Regions from separate parts of the Pseudomonas sp. P9_2 genome, predicted to be linked through region 1. Evidence: predicted binding sites of a transcription regulator. Region 1 holds the regulator's gene; each other region holds the start of a gene.

What was found. The regulator FliA, encoded in region 1, starts transcription of late flagellar genes. The targets are predictions, from matches to a motif close to CTAAAGTTTNNNNNNNNNNNGCCGNTAA.
Region 2: a site for FliA is predicted at 3,041-3,068, ahead of flgM (flagellar biosynthesis anti-sigma factor FlgM). Genes of this name have one in related genera too.
Region 3: a site for FliA is predicted at 874-901, ahead of QMK52_RS20450 (methyl-accepting chemotaxis protein). Genes of this name have one in related genera too.

The regions. Positions count from the first base shown of each region.
Region 1 is NZ_CP125376.1:3,492,486-3,498,276, forward strand. It holds gene flhF (flagellar biosynthesis protein FlhF) at 1-732, shown strand, start outside; gene fleN (flagellar synthesis regulator FleN) at 838-1,671, shown strand; gene fliA (RNA polymerase sigma factor FliA) at 1,668-2,408, shown strand; gene QMK52_RS15700 (chemotaxis response regulator CheY) at 2,576-2,950, shown strand; gene QMK52_RS15705 (protein phosphatase CheZ) at 2,969-3,757, shown strand; gene QMK52_RS15710 (chemotaxis protein CheA) at 3,769-5,791, shown strand, end outside.
Region 2 is NZ_CP125376.1:3,165,617-3,171,407, forward strand. It holds gene QMK52_RS14140 (MFS transporter) at 1-1,257, shown strand, start outside; gene QMK52_RS14145 (flagellar brake protein) at 1,315-2,064, opposite strand; gene QMK52_RS14150 (flagellar protein FlgN) at 2,161-2,631, opposite strand; gene flgM (flagellar biosynthesis anti-sigma factor FlgM) at 2,680-3,003, opposite strand; gene flgA (flagellar basal body P-ring formation chaperone FlgA) at 3,146-3,901, opposite strand; gene QMK52_RS14165 (chemotaxis protein CheV) at 3,976-4,908, shown strand; gene cheR (protein-glutamate O-methyltransferase CheR) at 4,951-5,778, shown strand.
Region 3 is NZ_CP125376.1:4,582,643-4,588,433, reverse strand. It holds gene QMK52_RS20455 (undecaprenyl-diphosphate phosphatase) at 1-740, opposite strand, end outside; gene QMK52_RS20450 (methyl-accepting chemotaxis protein) at 968-2,602, shown strand; gene pnuC (nicotinamide riboside transporter PnuC) at 2,845-3,408, shown strand; gene QMK52_RS20440 (AAA family ATPase) at 3,405-3,929, shown strand; gene ggt (gamma-glutamyltransferase) at 4,050-5,774, opposite strand; gene QMK52_RS20430 (hypothetical protein) at 5,790-5,791, opposite strand, start outside.

The sequences.
Region 1 (5,791 bases):
TGGCGCATGTTGCTGGCGCACTTGGCGCGCATGATCGCCACCCCGGAAATCGAACCCCTGGAAGAGGGCGGTGTGATTGCCATGGTCGGCCCCGCCGGCATGGGCAAGACCACCACCCTGGCCAAGCTGGCCGCACGCTACGTACTCAAGTACGGCGCACAGAATATCGCCCTGGTGAGCATGGACAGCTACCGCATCGGCGCCCAGGAGCAGCTCAAGACCCTGGGCCGCATCCTCAATGTGCCGGTGACGCACGTCGACCCGGGCCAGTCCCTGGCCAATGCCCTCGACCCGCTGCTGCGCAAGCGCGTGGTGCTGATCGATACCGCCGGCCTGCAAGCCAGCGACCCGGCCCTGCGTATGCAGCTCGAAAGCCTGGCCGGGCGTGGCATCAAGTCGAAAAATTACCTGGTGCTTGCAACCACCAGCCAGAAACAGGTTCTTACCGCCGCGTACCATAGTTACAAACGCTGCGGTCTGGCCGGCTGCATCCTCACCAAGCTCGACGAAACCGCGAGCCTGGGCGAAGTGTTGAGCCTGGCCATCAGTCATGAATTACCGGTCGCCTACCTGACCGACGGGCCGCGGATCCCGGATGATCTGCATCTGCCGCGCCGTCATCAGTTGGTCAGCCGTGCCGTCAGTGTGCAAATGCAAGAAGAGCCTAGCGAGGAAGCGATGGCCGATATGTTCGCCGACCTTTACCACCACCCGGCAAAACGGGTCGGTTGAGGCAGGATGAACACCGTGAAATGTACCTACATCGATGGTCTGCAAGCGTTTCAAGCGGCCAAGCCATGTAGCCTGCGTCTAAGCAAGACAAGGTAAAGAAATAAAATGGGCAGCATGCATCCCGTACAGGTGATCGCGGTGACCGGCGGCAAAGGTGGCGTCGGCAAAACTAACGTGTCAGTGAATTTGTCCCTGGCCCTGGCAGAGCTTGGCCGTCGCGTCATGCTGCTGGATGCTGATTTGGGCTTGGCGAACGTGGACGTTCTGCTGGGGCTGACACCCAAACATACCCTTGCCGATGTGATCGAGGGCCGCTGTGAGCTGCGCGATGTGCTGCTCCAGGGGCCCGGTGGCATTCGTATCGTGCCGGCTGCCTCGGGCACCCAGAGCATGGTGCACCTGAGCCCCGCGCAACATGCCGGGCTGATCCAGGCCTTCAGTGATATCGGCGACAACCTCGACGTGCTGGTGATCGACACCGCCGCCGGGATCGGCGAATCGGTGGTCAGCTTTGTGCGCGCCGCGCAGGAGGTGCTGCTGGTGGTGTGCGACGAACCTACTTCCATCACCGACGCCTACGCGCTGATCAAACTGCTTAACCGTGACTACGGCATGAACCGCTTTCGCGTGCTGGCCAACATGGCCCAGAGCCCGCAGGAAGGGCGCAACCTGTTCGCCAAGTTGACCAAGGTCACGGATCGCTTCCTCGATGTGGCTTTACAATACGTCGGCGCAGTTCCCTATGACGAGTGTGTGCGCAAGGCCGTGCAAAAGCAGCGTGCGGTCTACGAAGCGTTCCCTCGTTCGAAGTGCGCACTGGCGTTCAAGGCCATTGCCCAGAAGGTCGATACCTGGCCGTTGCCCGCCAATCCGCGGGGGCATCTGGAGTTTTTCGTCGAGCGTTTGGTGCATCAGACGAGTGCGGGACCGGTGCTATGACATCCAGCGGCTACAACCTTTACAAAAAGTCGGCACGTGACAGCCAGGGCGAATTGATCGAGCGCTATGCGCCTCTGGTCAAGCGCATTGCCTATCACCTGTTGGCGCGCCTGCCGGCGAGCGTGCAGGTCGAAGACTTGATCCAGGCCGGTATGATCGGCCTGCTTGAAGTGTCGACCAAATACGACGCGAGCAAGGGTGCCAGTTTCGAGACGTATGCGGGTATCCGTATCCGTGGCGCAATGCTCGACGAGGTGCGTAAAGGCGATTGGGCGCCGCGTTCGGTACACCGCAATACCCGCATGGTCAGTGATGCAATTCGTGCAATTGAAGCAAAAACCGGTCGTGACGCTAAAGATCATGAAGTTGCGGCCGAACTCCAATTGAGTCTCGACGATTACTACGGGATTTTGAACGATACCTTGGGCAGCCGCCTGTTCAGTTTCGACGACCTTTTACAGGACGGCGAACACGAAGGGCTGCACGAGGACGGCGCGAGTGCACATCTTGAACCGTCGCGCGATCTGGAGGACGAACGTTTCCAGAAAGCGTTGGCGGACGCGATTGCCAACTTGCCCGAGCGTGAGCGCCTGGTGCTGGCGCTGTACTACGACGAAGAGCTGAACCTCAAGGAAATCGGTGAGGTCCTGGGGGTCAGCGAGTCGCGTGTCAGCCAGTTGCATAGCCAGTGCGCCGCCCGCTTGCGGGGGCGATTGGGAGAGTGGCGCGCGCGCTGACAGGCAGTGTGGGGACACTGCAGACGCTACCGCGAAACCGCAGGGTTTTGCGGGTGAGTACCGTGGTGCCCTGGGCAGTCCTTTTTGTGTAACGCCTGTTGATTGAAATGGCGCGTCCAGGTGCTGGGCGCGTTTAAGACTGCTTGGAGGTCGAATTGGACAAGAACATGAAAATCCTCATCGTTGATGACTTCTCAACGATGCGGCGGATCATTAAAAACCTGTTGCGTGACCTTGGGTTCACCAACACGGTCGAGGCGGATGACGGCATTACGGCGATTCCGATCCTCAACAGCGGCAGCATCGACTTTCTGGTAACTGACTGGAACATGCCGGGCATGACCGGTATCGACCTGCTGCGCCACGTGCGCGCCGATGAAAAGCTGCGCAGCCTGCCTGTGCTGATGGTGACCGCCGAAGCCAAGCGTGAACAGATCATCGAAGCCGCCCAAGCCGGGGTCAACGGTTACGTGGTCAAGCCATTCACAGCGCTGGCCTTGAAAGAGAAGATTGAAAAAATCTTCGAACGCATCGGTCATTGATGTCGCCACGGGGGAGCTATGGAGCATAACGAAACGTCACAGGGCGACTTTGAGTCGACCCTGAAAAAACATGCTCACCAGTTGGTCGACAGCCTGGAAAAAGGCCAGTTCGCCGATGCGGTGCAGTTGATCCATGAGCTTAACCAGACCCGTGACCGCGGCCTGTACCAGGAAGTGGGCAAGCTCACACGCGAGCTGCACAGTGCGATCGTCAATTTCCAGATTGACCCGCGCATGCCCCAGGCCGAAGAAATTTCACAGATCACCGACGCCACTGAGCGCCTGTCGTATGTGGTCAGGCTGACCGAGGCCGCTGCCAACCGCACCATGGACCTGGTGGAAAACGCCACGCCTCTGGTCAACGGCATGGCCAGCGAAGCCCAGGCCCTGAGCGTTGACTGGGGCCGCTTCATGCGCCGTGAAGTGGGCGCTGAGGAATTTCGTGAGTTGGCGCGTCGGGTCGACGGTTTCCTGTCGCGCAGCGAGCAAGAGAACCGCACGGTGGCCAGCAATCTCAACGACATCCTGCTGGCCCAGGATTATCAGGACCTCACCGGCCAGGTGATCAAGCGCGTGACCCAATTGGTCACCGAAGTGGAAAGCAACTTGCTCAAATTGGTGCTGATGGCCGGCCAGGTCGACCGTTTTGCCGGCATCGAACACGACCGCGAAGCGATCCTCTCGGAAAAAGATCCACAAAAACATCTCGCCAAGGGTGAAGGTCCGCAGATTCATGCCGATAAACGTGAAGACGTTGTGTCAGGTCAGGATGACGTAGATGACCTGTTATCCAGTTTAGGCTTCTAAGGAGCACCCACATGAGCTTCGGCGCCGATGAAGAAATCCTTCAGGATTTCCTTGTAGAGGCCGGCGAAATTCTAGAGCAACTGTCCGAACAACTGGTCGAGCTGGAAAGCCGACCGGATGATGCGAACCTGCTCAATGCAATTTTTCGCGGTTTTCACACTGTAAAAGGGGGCGCCGGCTTCCTCCAGCTCCATGAGCTGGTGGAGTGCTGCCACATCGCCGAGAACGTGTTCGACATCCTTCGCAAGGGTGAGCGTCACGTTGATTCGGAATTGATGGACGTGATTCTCGAAGCACTGGATGCAGTCAACGGCATGTTCAGCCAGGTGCGTGAACGTGCGCCGATCACGGCGGCTACCCCGGAACTGCTGGCCGCCCTGGCGCGCCTGGCTGAACCGGCTGCCGCTGCGCCGGTTGTGCAAGCGGCGCCTGAGCCGGTGGTAGAAGCCGAACCGGACGTGACCGACAGCGAGTTCGAACAGCTGCTCGACTCGCTCAATGCGGTCAAGGCCGAGGCTGAAGCGCCGGCTGCACCTGTCGCCACGCCGACCAGCGAAGACATTACCGACGCAGAATTCGAATCCTTGCTCGACCAGTTGCATGGCAAGGGCCAGTTCGCGGCCGATGCCGTGGCCCCTGTGGCGCCGCCGCAAGTGCCGGATGCCAATGCCAGCACCGACATTACCGACGATGAGTTCGAAGCACTGCTCGACCAACTGCATGGCAAAGGCACCTTTGTGGCCGAAGCCCTGCCGGAAGTCGCGGCCACAGCTGCCGCCCCGGCCACCAAGGCTGTGCCTGCCGACGACGGGTTGATCTCCGATCACGAGTTCGAAGCGCTGCTGGACGAGCTGCACGGTAAAGGCAAGTTCACCGAAGTGGCGCCAGCTGCCGCCGCAGCGGTCGCCACTGCCGCACCGGCGGCCGCCAAAGCGTCGGCGCCGGTCGCCAAGCCGGCACCCGCGCCGGCACCTGCCCGTGCAGCGGCACCGGCCGCGGCGGAAAAGCCCGCCAGTGAAGCCGAAACCACCGTGCGCGTCGATACCGCACGCCTGGACGACATCATGAACATGGTCGGCGAACTGGTGCTGGTGCGTAACCGCCTGGTGCGCCTGGGCCTGAACAGCGGCGACGAAGCCATGCAAAAGGCCGTGTCGAACCTCGATGTGGTCACCGCCGACTTGCAAACTGCCGTGATGAAAACGCGGATGCAGCCGATCAAGAAAGTCTTTGGCCGCTTCCCGCGCCTGGTCCGCGATCTGGCGCGCCAGCTCAAGAAAGAAATCAACCTGGAACTGGTGGGTGAAGAAACCGACCTGGATAAAAACCTGGTCGAGGCCCTCGCCGACCCGCTGGTCCACTTGGTGCGCAACGCGGTCGACCACGGGGTAGAAACCCCGGAAGAACGCGAAGCCGCCGGCAAGTCGCGTAACGGCAAGGTGATCCTGGCCGCAGAGCAAGAGGGCGACCACATCCTGCTGTCGATCACCGATGACGGCAAAGGCATGGACCCGACCATCTTGCGCAATATCGCGGTCAAGCGCGGCGTGATGGACAAGGACGCCGCCGACCGCCTGACCGACACCGAGTGCTACAACCTGATCTTCGCCCCGGGCTTCTCGACCAAGACCGAGATTTCCGACGTATCCGGCCGTGGCGTCGGCATGGACGTGGTGAAAACCAAGATCAGCCAGCTCAACGGCTCGATCAACATCTACTCGACCAAGGGCCAGGGCTCCAAGATCGTCATCAAGGTGCCGTTGACCCTGGCGATCATGCCGACGCTGATGGTGATGCTGGGCAACCAGGCGTTCGCTTTCCCGCTGGTCAACGTCAACGAAATTTTCCACCTCGACCTGTCGCGCACCAACGTGGTGGACGGCCAGGAAGTGGTGATCGTGCGCGACAAGGCATTGCCATTGTTCTACCTCAAGCGTTGGCTGGTGGCGTCGGCCAAGCATGAAGAGCAGCGTGAAGGCCATGTGGTGATTCTGTCCGTGGGCACCCAGCGCATCGGCTTTGTGGTCGATCAAC
Region 2 (5,791 bases), 330 kb from region 1:
TGGGTCGGTGCGCTGATGGCCGCCAACTATTTTGGCTTGGTACTGGGCGGCAAGATCGGGCATCGCCTGATAGCCCGCGTTGGACATATTCGTGCCTACGCGACTTGCGCCGGAATCGTCGGCGCGGCAGTGCTGGGTCATGGCTTGATTGATTGGCTACCTGCCTGGATCGTGCTGCGGATAATCGTCGGCCTGGGGATGATGTGCCAGTACATGGTTATCGAAAGCTGGCTCAATGAACAGGCGGATGCCAAGCAGCGTGGCGTAGTGTTCAGCGGCTACATGATCGCGTCCTACCTCGGGTTGGTACTGGGGCAGTTGATCCTGGTCATGCATCCTCACCTTGGGCTTGAACTGCTGATGTTGGTCGCGTTGTGTTTTGCGTTGTGCCTGGTGCCTGTGGCCATGACCCGACGCATTCACCCCGCGCCCCTGCACCCGGCCCCGATGGAGCCCCGTTTTTTTATAAAGCGTGTGCCACAGTCTCTCAGTACGGTGCTGGGCGCGGGCTTGATCGTTGGGTCGTTCTACGGTTTGGCGCCGCTCTACGCGTCTCAGCAGGGGCTGACGACTGAGCAAGTCGGCTTGTTCATGGGTAGCTGCATTTTTGCCGGCTTGGTCGTTCAGTGGCCGCTGGGATGGCTATCGGACCGCTATGACCGCGCGCTGTTGATTCGCTGCTTTGCGTTGTGCCTGGCCGTAACAGCGTTGCCGCTGGCGATCATGACTCAAGTACCGCTGGAAGTGCTGTTTGTGGCAGGCTTCTTCTGTTCGCTGGTGCAGTTCTGCCTTTACCCATTGGCAGTGGCTTTTTCCAACGATCATGTAGAAGGTGATCGTCGGGTTTCGCTGACGGCCATGTTGTTGGTGACCTACGGCATAGGCGCCAGTATCGGCCCACTGTTGGCGGGTGTCGTGATGAAGTTGTTCGGCAGCCAGATGCTCTACGCGTTTTTCAGTTTGTGTGCGTTGATCCTGGTATGGCGCATCCGTCCCAAAGCAGTGACCAACCTGCACCAGGTCGACGACGCCCCGCTGCATCACGTAGCGATGCCTGACAGCATGTCCAGTTCACCGCTGGTAGCAGCGCTCGACCCACGGGTGGATGAGCAAGTGGTGCAGGAGCAGATGCAGGTCACTGTCCCTGACCCGGAACCCGAGCCAGACCCGGTAACTGATGAGCCAGCCAATGAAGAGCCGCAGGAGCCGGTAGACCCGGATGAACATCCCCATGACTTGAGCAGGGCACGCCCCTGAATGAAAACGGGCAGTTCCTATCAGGAACTGCCCGTTTTTTATTTCAGCGTCTAAACCTTAAAGATCATCGTCCTTGTCGAAGCGCCGAGCCTCGCGCTGCAGCTGGTAGACAAAACGCTCCACCTGGCGCTGCACCAAACCACTCATGTTGTGAAAACGCACGCCAGCAAAGGTCGTGTTGATCTTGTCTTCGAAGTGCAGGTAGCGCAGTTCGACGGAGGTGGTCATGCTGCCAAAGGGCAGGGCGGCGATAAAGCGGTCATAGACCTGGCCCAACTGAAGGCGCTCGGAGATATCGCCTTCAAAGCGCAATTTGCAGCCAGTGGCGGAAATGTCCAGAAGTTTGCCGCTGATCGGTGCCTTGAGCTTCTCGCCGCCCAGTTCGATATTCACCAATTGCGCAAGTTTCAGTGCGGCGCGAAATGCATTGCGCCGCTGATGATAAACCACCTCGTCAGGCATGCTGCCGCTATAGATACGGTGGCCGTCTTTTTCGCTGATGTTCAGCGTGCCATTGCTTTCCCAGGCAACCCGTACACCTTCATGGAAGCCTTCGATACGAAAGGGTTCGCCGTTCTCGAGGTAGCGCTCACCGTCTCGGGGGATCATTTCATCCAGGGCCAGCGTTTTGCTGTCCCGATCAATATCCACCAAATAGCTCTGAAAGCGCTGGCTGCGTTCGTGGAAAGTGATGATCAGCGGATCATGGCTTTCTTGCAGCATCCGTAATGTGCTGGCGACTTCCAGAGGCGTAGTGAGCACCTTCGGTGGCTGCGGTGCATCTTCCGCATTAGGGGCGTTGAACACGGTTCTTCCATCTCCAGACAAAGTACGACTACACGCAAGAACCGGCATTTTGCCAGTATGTAGCGCTCCTTGGATAGGTCGCGCTGTAAACCGGTGTCAGGCTTGGCTGCGGGTACTTGGCTTGACCAGGCGAGAGGTGGAGCCTTGGGCGTTGTACAGGGCCGGAGGCTCACCACCGTGCAGTATGCGCAACTGATTGGCGGTCGTGGCTTGCTGAAGCTGGATTGATTGGCCGTTGAGCAGGTTGGCTTCCTGGCACTGGGCAAGCAATTGATTGAGTTCTTTGCTTTGCGCCAGTAATTGATCACCGACCGAGGAGTGGCTAGCCAGTTGTGCCAGGCCTTCGTGATCGGCAGGCAGGCCCAGGCTGATGAGTATCTGGCTGCGCTTCTTGCCGTGTTGTTCGAGCAACACAATCAGCGACTGCTTGCGCGCCAGGATTTCTTCGAGCAAGGGCATGTCCCGGCCGTACAGGGCCAGGGATTCTTCCTTGAGCAGCTCAAGCAACTGGTGCGTTGGCGCCAGATCATCAATGATCAGTTGAAGCAGATGTTCGTCGGGGTGCATGGCTGGCCTTGGGTTTTAAGCGTCCAAAAGCCCTGCGCAGGCTTTTGCCTAGCGCTCGGCTTCGAAGTTAAGCAGCTTATTGGCTACACGGCTGCTGTCGACTTTATAGCTGCCGTCGGCGATGGCCTGTTTCAACTCAGCCACGCGAGCTTTATTGACAACCGGCTGATCACGCAGCGAGTCAGTGACCTTCTGCAACTGTTGAGCCTCATTGCTCAGGTGTACCGATTCCCCGCTCTGGCTGGCGCTGGCCTGCTCTGCCTTGGCGGGCAAGGGCTGGGACTTGGCTTCTACGCTGTCCTTGACACCGTTGGTGCGCGTATTGCCCGGCAAAGCCTGGGTGTTATTCAAACGACTGAAATCAATGACCATGGTGAAAAAACCTCTGGGTATTTGGACGCTTGCCATGTTTTCGGCCATACCCGGGCAAACTTTAGGCTCGATTGACAATAAACCTGTACCGCTCGACATCCAACACACAGTGTAGGAAAAGCCGGCCTGTGATTCCAGTGATCTATAAAGCGACCTCGACCTGACCAGGCGCCGTGACCCGCGCCTTGATCACGCGATTGGAGTTGAGATTCTTGACGCGAATCTGCTCGCTCATGCCGCCATTGGACAGTGCCTCCCCTGGCATCCTTACGTTCAGCCCGCCACTGCTGGCCGAAATCACCACCTGGTCACCCTTGCGAATCACTTCAGCCTGTTCCAGGTGAACCAGTGTGATGACCTGATCGGTGACCATTGGTCGGGTGAGTCTCTGCCCGATAGCCTGATCCACTGAGGTCAGGTAGCCCTGGTTGATCAGGCTGATATCGCGCTCGCGCAGGGCCACATCCTCGTAGCCGATGATGCCGGTGCGTTTCAACGGCCGCGCGACCACTACCACATCGCGGAACAGCTTGACCTGAGCCGGCACGAATACCGTCCAGGGCGAGGCGCCTTCACAGCGAACTTTTACCGTTACGCGTCCGATGGGCTGGGCAGGGCTTTCCAGCGTGGCTGTCAATTCCTTGTCGCACATCGGCATGCGCAAGCGCGGGTCCAACTGGCTGACCTGAATTTCATAACGTCCCGGCGTCTGCGTGGTCGCCAGATAATCTTCTACAGTGAATTCAAGAAAACCTTGGGTGACGCCGATAAGGAGATCAGGCAGGGTGACATTGTCGGCGCGTGCGGTAGCGCCAATGCTCAAGGCAAGCAGCGCCATCACGGCGCAGAACAGCCTGCGGTGGCTAGGGCGTCGGGAAACTGTCGTTTTAATATCCATATTTAATAAATAGCAAAGCTCGTGCCGTTTAGTGTTGGGTGCGCGTCGTACCCCCAGGATTTAGGAGTCAGGGCATGGCAGGTGTAATGGATTCAGTAAACCAGCGCACACAGCTGGTAGGGCAGAATCGCCTGGAGTTGTTGCTTTTTCGCCTGGATGGCAAACAGTTGTATGGCATCAACGTATTCAAAGTGCGGGAAGTGCTGCAATGCCCAAAGCTGACGATCATGCCCAAGTCCAGCCCAGTGGTGTGTGGTGTAGCCAACATCCGTGGCGCAACTATTCCCATTCTTGACCTGGCGATGGCCACGGGCTCGGCGGGTTTGCAAGACCGCCAGAACCCCTTTGTGATCATCACCGAGTACAACACCAAGACCCAGGGTTTCCTGGTGCGCTCGGTGGAGCGTATCGTCAATATGAACTGGGAAGAGATCCATCCGCCGCCCAAGGGCACCGGGCGCGATCACTACCTGACGGCGGTGACACGGGTCGATAACCAGTTGGTCGAAATCATCGACGTGGAAAAAATCCTCGCCGAAGTGGCACCCACCTCGGAAACCATCTCTGTGGGTGTGGTGGATGCCGAGACTGCACACAAGGCGGTGTCCCTGCGCGTATTGACTGTGGACGACTCCTCAGTGGCGCGCAAGCAGGTCACACGCTGCCTGCAGACCGTTGGTGTAGACGTGGTGGCCCTCAATGATGGTCGTCAGGCCCTGGATTACCTGCGCAAACTGGTGGACGAAGGCAAGAAGCCCGAAGAAGAATTCCTGATGATGATCTCCGACATCGAGATGCCGGAAATGGACGGCTACACGCTCACGGCCGAGATACGCAACGATCCACGCATGCAAAAACTGCATATCATCCTGCATACTTCGTTGTCGGGGGTATTCAATCAGGCAATGGTCAAGAAGGTTGGTGCTGATGACTTTCTGGCCAAGTTCCGTCCTGATGACCTCGCATCCCGGGTAGTCGACCGGATCAAGGCAGCAGATCACGGCTAGGGGATTTCCCCCGGCGATCACACGATTTAAGAGGCGGTATCATTGTCTACGGGTAATTTGGATTTCGAACAGTTCCGGGTCTTCCTGGAAAAAGCCTGTGGCATATTGCTCGGTGAAAACAAGCAGTACCTGGTATCCAGCCGTCTCAACAAACTGATGGAACAGCAGGGCATCAAGTCCCTGGGTGAGTTGGTCCAGCGGATCCAGGGGCAGCCGCGCAGCGGGCTCAAGGAAATGGTGGTCGATGCAATGACCACCAACGAAACCCTGTGGTTTCGCGATACCTACCCCTTTGAAGTGCTCAAGAACAAAGTGTTGCCGGAAGCCATCAAGGCCAGCCCGGGCCAGCGCCTGCGCATCTGGTCGGCGGCCTGTTCGTCGGGGCAGGAACCCTACTCGATCTCGATGTCCATCGACGAGTTCGAGCGAACCAACATGGGCCAGTTGAAAGCCGGCGCGCAAATTGTTGCTACCGACTTGTCCGGCACCATGCTTACCAACTGCAAGACCGGTGAGTACGACAGCCTGGCCCTGGGCCGCGGTTTATCCCAGGAGCGCCTGCAGCGTTACTTCGACCCCAAAGGCGCCGGGCGCTGGGCGATCAAGGCACCGATCAAGAACCGCGTGGAGTTTCGCTCGTTCAACCTGCTCGACAGCTACGCCAGCCTGGGCAAGTTCGACATGGTGTTCTGCCGCAACGTGCTGATCTATTTCTCGGCCGAAGTGAAGAAAGACATCCTGCTGCGCATCCACGGCACGCTCAAGCGCGGCGGTTACCTGTTCCTCGGCGCTTCCGAAGCCTTGAATGGCCTGCCGGACCATTACCAGATGGTGCAGTGCAGCCCGGGGATCATCTACCAGGCCAAGTAAGTCGCACGCAGTT
Region 3 (5,791 bases), 1.1 Mb from region 1:
GCGTAGCTGTGGCTGGCGATGAACTTGAGCAAGCCCTTGACCGCGATCATGGCGAAGATGAACGAGGTGACAAAACCAATGGCGAATACCGGGAAGTCCGCCGGCTGGAACAGATCGCGGTACTTGTAGCCCGAGTACACCGCTGCCCCGACCATGGTCGGCATGGCCAGGAAGAACGAAAACTCGGTGGCCGTCTTGCGCGACAGGCCGAACAACAGGCCGCCGATGATCGTCGCACCGGAGCGCGAAGTGCCCGGGATCATTGCCAGGCACTGGGCCAGGCCGACCTTGAGGGCGTCTCTCCAGGTAATGTCATCCACCGTTTCAGCACGCACCGCATGTTGGCGCTGTTCGGCCCACAACATGATCACCCCACCGACCACCAGGGCACTGGCGACGGTGATCGGGTTGAACAGGTAATGCTTGATCAGGTCGGCAAAAATCACCCCGAGTACCACCGCCGGCAATACGGCGATGATCAGGTTGACGGTGAAACGCCGGGCCTTGGGCTGGGTCGGCAGGCCGATGACCACATCGAGGATCTTGCGGCGAAACTCCCAGACCACCGCGAGAATCGCGCCCAGCTGGATGATGATATTGAAAGCTTCGAAACGCTCGCCGCCGAAATTGATCAGGTCGGCGACGATGATCTGGTGCCCGGTGCTGGAGATCGGCAGGAACTCCGTCAGCCCCTCGACGATGCCGAGAATCAATGCCTGTATGGCGGTCCAAAAATCCATGCTCTCTCCAAAGGTCATGCGCATGGCATGCCTCTTAAGTTTTTTTAAAGTTCACTGACGACGAGCGCACTCAAGCGCCCGCGGTTGATTCTCAACGCCGGTCTGCAAAAATTCCGTGAAAAATCAGGCAGTACTCAGGTTTTTCGATTCCGGGCCGAAAGCCTATCAGACACGCCGGAAATCTCGAAGCAGCACCACAATTATAAAGAGCATGGAGTGACAGGACGATGAACAGTTTGCGCAGCATGTCGATCAGCCGCCGCCTTTGGCTGATCCTGATAGTCGCCGTGTTGATGCTGCTGGCCTTGGGGCTGCTGATGCTGAACCAGATCCACGGCGACCTCTACCAGGCCAAGCGCCAGCAGACCCAGCACGTGGTGCAGACCGCCAGCGGCGTACTCGGGTATTACCAGAACCTGGAGAAAACCGGGGTACTGACCCGCGACGCCGCGCAGCAGCAAGCCCTGAGCGCGGTGCGTGGCCTGCGCTACGATCACGATGACTACTTCTGGATCAACGACCTCACCCCCGTGATGATCATGCACGCGGCCAACCCCAAGCTCGATGGCCAGAACCTCTCGGCGATTCGTGACCCGGATGGTTTCGCCGTGTTCAATGAGTTCGTGATTCTGGCCAAGGCCAAGGGCGCCGGCATCGTCAACTATCGCTGGCCGAAACCGGGCGCCGACGCACCGGTGGAGAAAACCTCCTATATCCAGCTGTTCGAACCCTGGGGCTGGATCATCGGCTCCGGCGTGTACGTGGATGATGTGCAGGCCGAGTTCAAGACCCAGGTATGGAAAGCCTCGGCAATCGGCCTGGGCATTGCACTGATGATGGCCGTGCTGGTGGTGCTGATCGCCCGCAGTATCGTGCAGCCGTTGCAGGCGGCGGTGAATGCCATGGGCAATATTGCCAGCGGTGAAAGCGACCTGACCCGCAGCCTGGACACCCATGGCAGCGACGAGCTTACCCAGCTGGCCCGCCATTTCAATGGCTTCACCGCCAAGTTGCGCCAGGTGGTCGGCCAACTGCAGACGTGCGCGAACGCGCTGGGCCAGTCATCCACGGAGCTGGGCCACAACGCCAGCCAGGCCCACGACCGCAGCCAGCAGCAATCGCAGCAGATGGAACTGGTGGCCACCGCCATCAACGAAGTCACTTACGGCGTGCAGGACGTGGCCAAGAATGCCGAGCACGCGGCCAGCGAAATGCGCGATGCCCAGGCCCAGGCGCAACAGGGCCAAGTGAATATTGACGGCAGTTTGCAGCAGATCGATCAGCTCTCCTCCACCATCAGCCAGGCTGTGGAGGTAATCCGCACGCTCTCCAGCGAAAGCACGCAGATCGGCGGCGTACTCGAAGTGATCCGTTCCATCGCCGACCAGACCAACCTGCTCGCCCTCAACGCCGCCATCGAAGCCGCCCGCGCCGGGGAGCAAGGCCGTGGCTTTGCGGTGGTTGCCGATGAAGTGCGCTTGCTGGCCCAGCGCACGCAAAAGTCCACCGCCGAAATCCAGGTGATGATCGAGCGCCTGCAAGGCCACTCGGAAGCGGCGGTCAAGGTCATCAGCGACAGCCACAGCGCCTCGCAACTGACCATCGAACAGGCCGGCCAGGCCGGAGCCAGCCTCACCGCCATCGGCCAGGCACTGCATAACCTCAACGGGTTGAATGCTTCGATTGCCAGCGCCACCCTGCAACAAGCCCATGTGGTGGAAGACATCAACCAGAACGTCACCCAGGCGGCCGGGCTGTCCCACAGCACGGCGCTGGCGGCGGAACAATCCAGCGTGGCGAGTGCGCAGTTGCGGGGCTTGAGTGAACAGCTTGATGGGCTGTTGCGCCAATTCCGAATCTAGCGCCGGGTAAATTGTGGGAAGGGGCTTGCTTAGCCCTATGTAGGAGCGAGCTTGCTCGCGAAAAACGTCAACGGTAACGCGTGTTTCCTGAGTAAACGCGGCGCCTCTGGGTTTTTCGCGAGCAAGCTCGCTCCTACACAGGGCATGGGGCAAGCCCCCTCCCACATTTGTATGGCTGTGTTTTGAGGATCGCTGAGCTCTGGGTACAATCACCGCCCTCTCCCACTTCCCAAGGATCCGCCATGTCCGGGCTTGAACTGTTCGCCGCCGCCCTGGGGGTGATCGCTGTCTGGCTGACGGTCAAACAAAACCCTTGGTGCTGGCCCATCGGCCTGGTGATGGTGCTGCTCTACACCTGGGTGTTTTTCGAGGTCAAGCTCTACTCCGACATGCTGCTGCAAGTGGTCTACGCCGCGTTGCAGGTGTATGGCTGGTGGCAATGGACCCGTGCCGGCGAAGTCAAACAGGGCCGTCAGGTCACCAGCCTGCGAGCGCCTGCGATCATGATCAGCCTGGCCGTAGGCGCCGTCGGCAGCCTGTTGCTTGGCGCCGCCATGGCCCACTGGACCGACGCCGCCCAACCCTGGCTCGACGCCGCCCTCACCGGTTTCAGCCTGGTGGCGCAGATGTGGATGGCGCAAAAGCGCGTGCAGTGCTGGGCGCTGTGGATTGTCGTTGACGTGATTTTTGTCGGCCTGTTTCTCTACAAAGGCCTCTATCTCACTGCGGCGCTCTATGCACTGTTTACCGTGATTGCGGTACAAGGCTGGCGCGAATGGCGCGCCGACCCGGCGTTGCACTCATGAAGGTGGTGGTATTGGCAGGCCCCGAATCCAGCGGCAAAAGCTGGTTGGCGGCGCAACTGCACGCGCACTTCGGCGGGTTGATGGTGGGTGAATACGTGCGGCATTTCATCGATCACCATCAGCGTGACACGACCCTGGCGGATATCCCCGCCATCGCCCATGGCCAATTAGCCTGGGAAGACAGCGCCCGCGCCCGGCATCCTGCGCTGTTGATCCTCGACACCCACCTGCTGACCAACAGGCTATGGAGCCAGACCCTGTTTGGCGATTACCCCGGTTGGCTTGATGACGAACTGCTGGCCCGGCAGTACGACCTGCACCTGCTGCTATCCCCCGAGGACGTGGAATGGAGCGCCGATGGCCAGCGCTGCCAGCCGGAACTGGCCGACCGCCGGGCGTTTTTCCAGGCCAGCCTGGAGTGGATGCAAGAGCATCAACAGCCGGTGGTGGTGATTCGCGGGGATTGGGAGCAGCGTCGCCAGGCGGCATTTTCCGCAGTAGAGCAGTTGCTCAAGCGCTGACACACTTCCCCTGTGGGAGCGGGCTTGCCCGCGAATGCTATGTATCAGCTAGCAAATGCATAGACTGACCCACCGCTTTCGCGGGCAAGCCCGCTCCCACATTTTTTACCGTACCAGGCTTTAGTAACCCAACGACAAGCCCGTGTTGCGCCGCGGATCGTTCGCCCCATAGAAACGATTGTTACCCACTGGCTTGCCACCCAGGGAAGGCGCGCCTACCAGGATCGCGGCCAAGTGGTTGGCATCTTGGGGGCCTGCAAACTTATGGCCCCAGCTTTCGAGGATCTTCTGGGTATCCGGGCTGACCGCAAAGGTCTCAAGGTTAGTGGTCTCGGGCATCCATTGCTGATGGAAGCGTGGTGCGTCGACCGCTTCCTGGATATTCATCTTGTAGTCGATCACATTCAGGATGGTCAGCAAGGTGGCGGTGATGATGCGGCTGCCACCTGGCGTGCCGACCACCATGACCGCCTTGCCGTCCTTGGTGACGATGGTCGGGCTCATCGACGACAGCGGCGCCTTGCCCGGAGCGATAGCGTTGGCTTCGCCCTGCACCAGCCCGTACATGTTCGGCACGCCGACCTTGACGGTGAAGTCGTCCATTTCATCGTTGAGGATCACCCCGGTCTTGCTCGCCATCACCCCGGCACCAAACCAGTCGTTGAGGGTGTAGGTCACCGAGACCGCGTTGCCCCATTTGTCGACGATCGAATAGTGAGTGGTGTTGTTGCCTTCGTGGGGTGACACCCCTGGCTTGATCGCCTGGGAATCACCGGCCTTTTGCGGCTCGATGGCAGCGCGCAGCTTGGTGGCGTAGTTCTTGTCCAGTAGATGCTCGATCGGGTTCTTCACGAAATCCGGATCGCCGAGGTAGCTGTTGCGGTCCACGTAGGCATGGCGCATCGCTTCGATCTGGTAGTGCAGGCCCTGGGCCGAGTGATAACCGAGGTCGGCCATCGGGTAGCCTTCGAGGATGTTCATGATCTGGCAGATCACCACGCCGCCCGAACTGGGTGGCGGCGCCGAGACCACATGGTAACCACGGTAATCGCACTCGATGGGCGCCAGTTCGCGGGTCTTGTACTTGTCGAGGTCGGCCTGGGTGATGATGCCCTTGCCGGCCTGGCTGGAATCCACCAAGGCCTTGGCCACCCAACCTTTATAGAAACCGTCGGTGCCCTTGGCGGAGATTTCCTTGAGGGTCCTGGCCAGGTCTTTTTGCACCAATTTCTGGCCCACCTGCAGCGGTTGGCCGTTGTGCAGGAAGATCCCGCGCAAATCCTGGTCTTTCTCGAATTCGCCAGTGGCGGTGTGCAACAGGTCGATATCGCCCTGCTCCAGCTCAAAGCCGTTTTCCGCCAGTTTGATCGCCGGGGCAATCACCTGGGCGCGCTTGAGAGTGCCGTATTTGCTCAGGGCCAGTTCCATACCGGAAACAGTACCCGGTACGCCGACCGCCAAATGGCCTTTGGCGCTGAGGCCCTCGACCACATTGCCGGCCTTGTCCAGATACATGTCGGCGGTGGCCGCCAACGGGGCCTTTTCGCGGAAGTCGAGGAAGGTCTTGCGTCCGTCCGCCAGTTGCACGGTCATGAAACCGCCGCCACCGAGGTTACCCGCCGCCGGGTACACCACCGCCAGCGCGTAGCCCACGGCAACGGCTGCATCCACTGCGTTGCCGCCGGCCTTGAGCACATCCACGCCGACATGGGTGGCCAGGTGCTGGGCCGTCACCACCATGCCATTTTCACCGGCTACCGGCGCCTGGGAAGCGGCTTGTACTCCGTTGACCGTCAACACCAACGCGGTGGCGATCAAGGTTCGGCGCAAAGGTTGGTATTTCATCCATGGCTACTCTGGTT